2 regions of the Corynebacterium canis genome follow, and region 1 is predicted to be linked to the other one. Evidence: predicted binding sites of a transcription regulator. Region 1 holds the regulator's gene; the other holds the start of a gene.
What was found. Region 1 encodes LexA, which represses DNA repair genes until DNA is damaged. Its sites were predicted from a motif close to CGAACANNTGTTCG; they were not measured.

Region 1 (3,418 bases):
TCAATTGGAGTTCCTTCTGCCGCCGCGCGCGGTGAGCATTCACGGTGCTGGGCGCTTACAACACTTACCCAGATACCTCGCCGCGATGCGGCAGCGGCTGGCGGATATGGAACGCGATCCGGATCGTGACGCGGACCTACAAGATTCCATAGCGCAGGCCACGCAATACCTAGAAGCAAAGTTAAAGAAGCTCCCCACGGGGCGTGAGAAAACCCGCGCGGTCAAGGACATCACATGGATGATCGAGGAGCTGCGGGTGAGCCTGTTTGCGCAACGGTTGGGCACGGCGCATCCGGTATCGCTGCGGCGCATCGAAAAAGCCGTGGACAAGCTGCAATAGTGCTTCCGAAGGCGGTGCAGCTAACCCGCTATACGCTACTCTTGGCGAGCGCGCCGCCGCATTAATCGGATCTCGGATTCGAAGTCATCCGCGCTTTCGAATGACTTGTACACAGATGCGAATCGGAGGTAACCGACCTCGTCGAGCTCGCGCAATGGATCGAGGATAGCCAAACCGATCTCGTTGGCGTTGACCTGTGAGCTGCCGTGGGCGCGCACAGTTTCCTCCACCTCCTGGGCGAGGCGCTTTAAGGCATCGTCCGAAACATCGCGGCCCTGGCAGGCCCGCCGCACGCCCATAATGACCTTTTCGCGGCTGAATGGTTCCGTCACGCCATTGCGCTTGACCACCAACAATACGGCCTTTTCCACCGTGGTAAAACGCCCATTACACTCGACACATTCACGCCGCCTGCGAATCGCCGAACCACCATCAATGACGCGGCTATCAATGACGCGGGAGCCGCGCTGTTGGCAAAACGGACAATGCATGCCGTACCCCTTCGTCGGATTCGGTCGACCACGTTTATCTAGGAACCATCCCATACTATCCCTCCGCATTCGCCGCGCATGGAATTGTTCCCAATGCAAACCACCCGCCGGCTACCCCGCACTCCTGCTACTCACGGCCCTTTGGACGCTAACAATTCTTCAACTCCGGGCCATGCAGCACCTCTACTGCCGAACATATCTGCGACTTGAAATAGGCCGCCCACAACCAGATTACGCACCGCCGCTTTTCGCTCTTGCGAAACACTTAGCCAGTTGTACACGAGCGTTCTTTTTTGCGAGCATGATGTTCGAATAGGGCCTCTACTTGTAGCCAGATGGCCGGAAATTTGCTTCCCCTAAACGCCAGATTCTTCCCCTTGATTACCCCCTTCCAAGGGGTTATTCTTGCTGCATGCAGGCAAAAAGAAAGATTACGCACTACCCAACACTACTTTCGGTAGCGGGCAATTCAATTTCATCGCAGTGACGGCGGTTCTCGAATCCGCAGATTTGTTCCAATCAGAATCTTTGTTCGAGAAATATTCCCACGAACATAAGCGTGTTTAGCAATCTCCTGAATTTTTCGAACAGGCGACCAAACTCGCGAATATTTGAGGTAGTCTGAGTTAGCAAGAGGTTGCAGTTCGAGTTCATCTCAACGCTCGTCTCGGTCGGCGCCTCGCGTCGGCCGTTTCACCATTCAGCATTTCGTTACCCGCGGGGGATTTTCCCCTACCTTCTACTTCCCCAATTGGAGTTGATCCTTATGACCAACAAGCAACCAAAGCTTGATATGTCCTCCTTGTCCGATAGGCAACGCCGTATCCTTGAGGTCATTCGTGATGCTGTAGTACTGCGCGGCTATCCGCCAAGCATTCGCGAGATTGGAGACGCCGCTGGGTTGCAATCCACTTCTTCCGTTGCCTACCAACTTCGCGAGCTCGAAAAGAAGGGCTTTTTGCGGCGTGACCCGAACAAGCCGCGCGCGGTGGATGTTCGACACCTTCCTGGGGCGGTGCCGCCGAAGGCCGGTCCGAAACCGCGTCCGAAGGATATGGAGAACCCCTACGATCCGGAGAGCACGGACGCTCATTTTATTCCCGTGGTCGGCTCCATCGCCGCCGGCGCCCCGATCCTCGCCGAGGAAAATATTGAGGATTATTTCCCGCTGCCGGCGAACATTGTCGGCGAGGGCGACCTGTATGCGCTCCAGGTCATTGGTGAATCCATGAAGGACGCCGGCATTTTGGACGGCGACTGGGTCGTGCTGCGCTCGCAGCCGGTAGCGGAGCAGGGTCAGTTCGTGGCCGCCATGATTGAGGGTGAGGCGACGGTCAAGGAGTTCCATAAGGACGCCACCGGGATTTGGCTTTTGCCACATAACGACGCCTTCTCCCCCATTCCGGGCGAAGATGCGGAAATCCTTGGAATTGTCGTGTCATTGATCCGAAAATTCTAAAACAGCAGGCACTCGGAGGTGAAACCACCCCCACATTTGTGGATTTTCTACCGAAACCCGCCTCCGAATGCCCACTTGAACTTCACTTCATGCAAAACTTAGTCACAGAAACGGGCACAAAACCCACGCCGTGTTTTTGAATTGAGGTTTCGCATGTATGCCGAGGAACGCCGACGCCAGATCGCATCGCTGACTGCGGTGGAAGGGCGGGTCAACGTTACCGAGTTGGCCGCGCGCTTCGATGTCACAGCTGAAACCATCCGCCGTGACCTCGCAGTGCTCGATGCCGATGGTTCCGTCCACCGCGTACATGGCGGGGCCGTTGCCAGCCAGAATTTCCAAACCACCGAGTTTTCTGTCGACGCCCGCGCCAAGTCAGCGTCGACGGCAAAGTCGGCCATCGCCCGCGCGGCCCTGGACTATTTGCCGGACGCGCAGGGCGGCATGTTCCTCGATGCGGGAACTACGCTCGCCGCCTTGGCCGAGCTGATCGCGGACCGCCCGAATGCGCGCCAGTGGTCCATCGTCACCAATTGCCTGCCCATCGCGATGCAATTGGCCGCCTCCGGTCTGGAGGAGGTGCAATTGCTGGGGGGCAGCGTGCGCGCCATCACGCAGGCCGTAGTGGGGGATACCGCCTTGCGCACCTTGGCGTTGATGCGGGCCGATGTCGCCTTTATTGGCACCAATGCGCTCACCTTGGATCACGGCCTGTCCACCGCGGATTCCCAAGAGGCCGCGGTCAAGCGCGCGATGATCACCAACGCCAATAAGGTGGTGGTGCTTTGTGATTCCACGAAGATGGGCTGCGATTACCTGGTGAGTTTCGCCGACATCGACGATGTGGACGTGGTGATCACGGACGCGGGCGCCCCCGAGTCCTTTGTGAATTCGCTGCGGGACCGCGAGATCCAGGTGGTGTTGGCGGAATGATCCTCACACTTACCCCGGTCCCCTCGCTGGACCGCACGGCCACCACCGGGGAGCAGCTGGGCCCAGACATGGTGTGCCAGCTTGGCGATATCTCCACCGTCCCCGGCGGCGTGGGCGTCAACGTCACGCACACCTTGTATCGCGCCGGGCGCGATACCTTGGCGGTGTTCCCCGCCCCGGAGATTAGCCACTATA
Region 2 (3,418 bases), 980 kb from region 1:
CTTATCGACGCCACGGGGGCCGAACTCCGCGACATGAAACGCGCCAAGAACGAAGGCTTCTGCTGCGGAGCCGGTGGCGCCCGCATGTTCATGGAAGAAAACCTAGGCACCCGCATATCCGACGCCCGCGCCGCCGAAGCCCTAGACACCGGTGCCGAAACCATCGCCACCGCCTGCCCCTTCTGCACATCCATGCTGGTCGGCGGCGTGAAAGCGCAATCCGGTGCCGCGAAGGTGCAAGACGTTGCCCAGCTCCTGCGGGATTCCATACTTATCGACGGCAAACTGCCCGAGCCCCGCACCCCCGAATTCCTAGAAACCCCGAAGCGCAAACCTCGGCCACTCCCCATGCCCGGAATCGGCACTGGTGCGGGTGCCGGGGCAGGCAGTCGCGATACTGCGGGTGAGGCGCCGCGGGTTCCTTCGGTTGGTGTTCCTGCCGCGCCTGGGATTCCTGCTGCTCCCGGCATGGCGGCACCAAACGTTCCGAGTGTTCCGACCCCACCTGGGGTGAGTGTTCCTGCTGCACCGCCGGGGGTTCCGTCCGCTGTTCCGGCTGCTCCTAAAATTCCCGGGCCACCTGGGGTTTCAGTTCCGGCAGCGCCTTCGGTCCCGGCCCCGCCGGGCGTGAGTGTTCCTGCTGCACCGAGCGCTCCGCTAGGGGCTTCAGTCCCAGCTGCGCCATCGGTTCCGGCCCCACCGGGTGTTCCAACTCCACCGGGGGCCTCGGTCCCCGCTGCGCCTTCGGTTCCAGCCGCGCCAAGCGCTCCGCCGAGTGCTTCGGTTCCCACACCGCTGGGTGTTCCGACTCCGCCGGGGGTTTCAGTTCCAGCGGCACCTTCGGTTCCGGCCCCACCTGGGGTGAGTGTTCCTGCCGCGCCAAGTACTCCGCCAAGTGCTTCGGTTCCGGCACCACCGGCTGTTCCGGCGGCTCCTAAAATTCCCGGCCCACCTGGGGTTTCAGTTCCGGCAGCGCCATCGGTTCCGACCCCGCCGGGCGTGAGTGTTCCTGCCGCGCCAAGTACTCCGCCAAGTGCTTCGGTTCCGGCACCACCGGCTGTTCCGGCGGCTCCTAAAATTCCCGGCCCACCTGGGGTTTCAGTTCCGGCAGCGCCATCGGTTCCGACCCCGCCGGGCGTGAGTGTTCCTGCTGCGCCAAGCGCTCCGCCGAGCGCTTCGGTTCCCACACCACCGGCTGTTCCGACTCCGCCTTCGGTTCCGGCAGCGCCTTCGGTCCCGACTGTGCCGGGGGTAAGTGTTCCTGCTGCGCCAAGCGTTCCGCCGCGTGCTTCGATTCCGGCCCCACCGAGTGTTCCTAGTCCGCCGGGGGCTTCGGTTGCTGCTGCACCGTCAGTTCCGGCACCGCCGAAAGCAACAGTGCCGGTGGCTCCGTCCGCTGTTCCGGCGGCTCCTAAAATTCCAGGCCCACCTGGGGTTTCAGTTCCTGCTGCGCCTTCAATCCCGGCCCCGCCGGGAGTAACTGTTCCTGCTGCGCCAAGCGCTCCGCCGAAAGTTCCCGCGCCACCGGATTCTCCAGAAAGCTACGATCCGACACAAAGTAAAAAGGAGGATTAACCTGCCCCAATAAGTTGCGCAAAGCCGTCAACCTGAATCACAGCGTTGCAGTAGCTTCACCGATTTCTGCTGGTGGGGGTGGTTTCATTTACCCCTGCTGGTGTATTCTGGTTTGTGGGCAAGCTCATAGTGTTTTCTGTTGCGGGCTTGAGTGTGTTGTTTGATGGTTTTTGGTGCCTAGTGTGCTGTTTGTGGGTGTGGGGGCGTGTGGCGGGTGCTGGTGGGTGTGGTGGGTGTGTTACACCATGGTCTGGGTGTGGGCAAGTGTTGTGTTGCCCACCACGGGTTCGGGTGTTGTTTTGCCTGGTCAAAAGGGGTTCGGCGGGGGTGGTGTTCCGGTTGTGTTCAAGGTGTTGTGCCTGGTTGCGGCCCTGGTAGCGGGTGTGCGTGCCGGGTAGAATTAGGGCTATACAGTAATACATGTTCGGGAAGGGTTTCGGGAGGTGACGCGGCAATGACGACGCAACAGTCGGCACAGCAGGTGGAGTCGGTGGTGGGGTTTGTGGTGGATGATCCGCAGAATTTCATTGGTGCTGCCGAGTTGGAGGCTAATCGGGTGTTTTTACATAATTGGTTGTTGGCGACCTTTGGGTTGGATGTGCACCGGTTGAATATCCGCGCGTTGGTGAAGGAATTCGCGGTGCATAGTGGCACGTATTCTGAGGCGCGGATGTATAACATTGTGGGTGGGTGTTTCCTGCTGCATGAGCGCCTGCCGGGGTTGAAGGCGCACGCGCTGGAGCATAATTATTTGAATTATGAGCGGTTGCGGACGATTTGGTTCGCCTTGGTGACGGTGTCCTTGGATGCCCCGGGCTATGTGTGGCGTGATCTTGATACCGTGTTGGTGGGGTTGTTTACCCCAACCAGGGCGAATCAACCGCTGCCGAGTACGCGGCGGATCCGGCAGGTGCTGCGCGATACCCTGATCCGGTTACATATTGTGGAGGAAACCCCGCCGGAGGAGGCGTTAACCGAGGAGGCGATGGCGGCCCGGATGACGGCGATGTGTGGGGTGGAATTGTGGGAAAGCCCGCATGCTGGGGTCAGTGTGCTCAATGTGACCTTACCTAGTGATGAAGCCCATGAGATTAAACAACGCCTGGCTGCGGGGGCGAAAAAATTAAACCTGCGGGAAGATGAAATCATCACGAATCGTATTTGCGGTAGTGGGGAGCAGCGGGATGCTGGGTGTACTGTCCACCTGTTTGGCCTTGGTACCCTCACCGAGGCCACGAAGGTGGTCCCAGAGCGGCTGCATGGGGTAGGGCTGCTCACCGGGGAGCAACGCAAGCGGATTAGTGGACGGGATCTTGCCTACACCAATATTGGCGATGTGGCTAAGGTGTTGCGGGCTGCGCATGATCCCACCGAGGAGCAACGCTTGTTGATCATGGGCCGGGATGGCACCTGCCGGTTCCCGGACTGCACCATGGACGCTACCTTTTGTGAGATTGATCATGTGATCAACCATGAGGTCGGTGGGTGGACCACCGCGTCGAATCTGCAGTGTTTGTGTCGGCATCACCATAATTTCAAAACCGACCGGCACGCCACCGCTTCCACCGATGCTTATGGCAATGTCACGTGGCGGTTTGCCACGGGTGCGACGATTACCACGATTCCGCAGGGGGTGCTTGCCGGGCATGTGGTGGGCTGCCCCGCAGGGATTACCACCCGCCATGGCCAGCCGACGAAAACCGAGGAGGAGTATCAGCAGCCGCCGATGCGGGAGGATTTCGGCCGGTGGGGCACCACCTTGATCAACTACCGCAACCGGCAACGCGCCCGCTACCTCGCCCGCCACCGGCTGGTTGCCAATATCCCCACCGAACTGCCGCCC

Region 2: CCANI_RS12610 (HNH endonuclease signature motif containing protein) is a predicted target of LexA. The motif match lies at 1,989-2,002, and genes of this name have one in related genera.

Annotation. Positions count from the first base shown of each region.
Region 1 covers NZ_CP047080.1:1,863,569-1,866,986, forward strand. The annotation lists gene hrpA (ATP-dependent RNA helicase HrpA) at 1-340, shown strand, start outside; gene nrdR (transcriptional regulator NrdR) at 376-831, opposite strand; gene lexA (transcriptional repressor LexA) at 1,598-2,290, shown strand; gene sugR (transcriptional regulator SugR) at 2,444-3,223, shown strand; gene CCANI_RS08220 (PfkB family carbohydrate kinase) at 3,220-3,418, shown strand, end outside.
Region 2 covers NZ_CP047080.1:2,839,059-2,842,476, forward strand. The annotation lists gene CCANI_RS12605 ((Fe-S)-binding protein) at 1-1,575, shown strand, start outside; gene CCANI_RS12610 (HNH endonuclease signature motif containing protein) at 2,030-3,418, shown strand, end outside.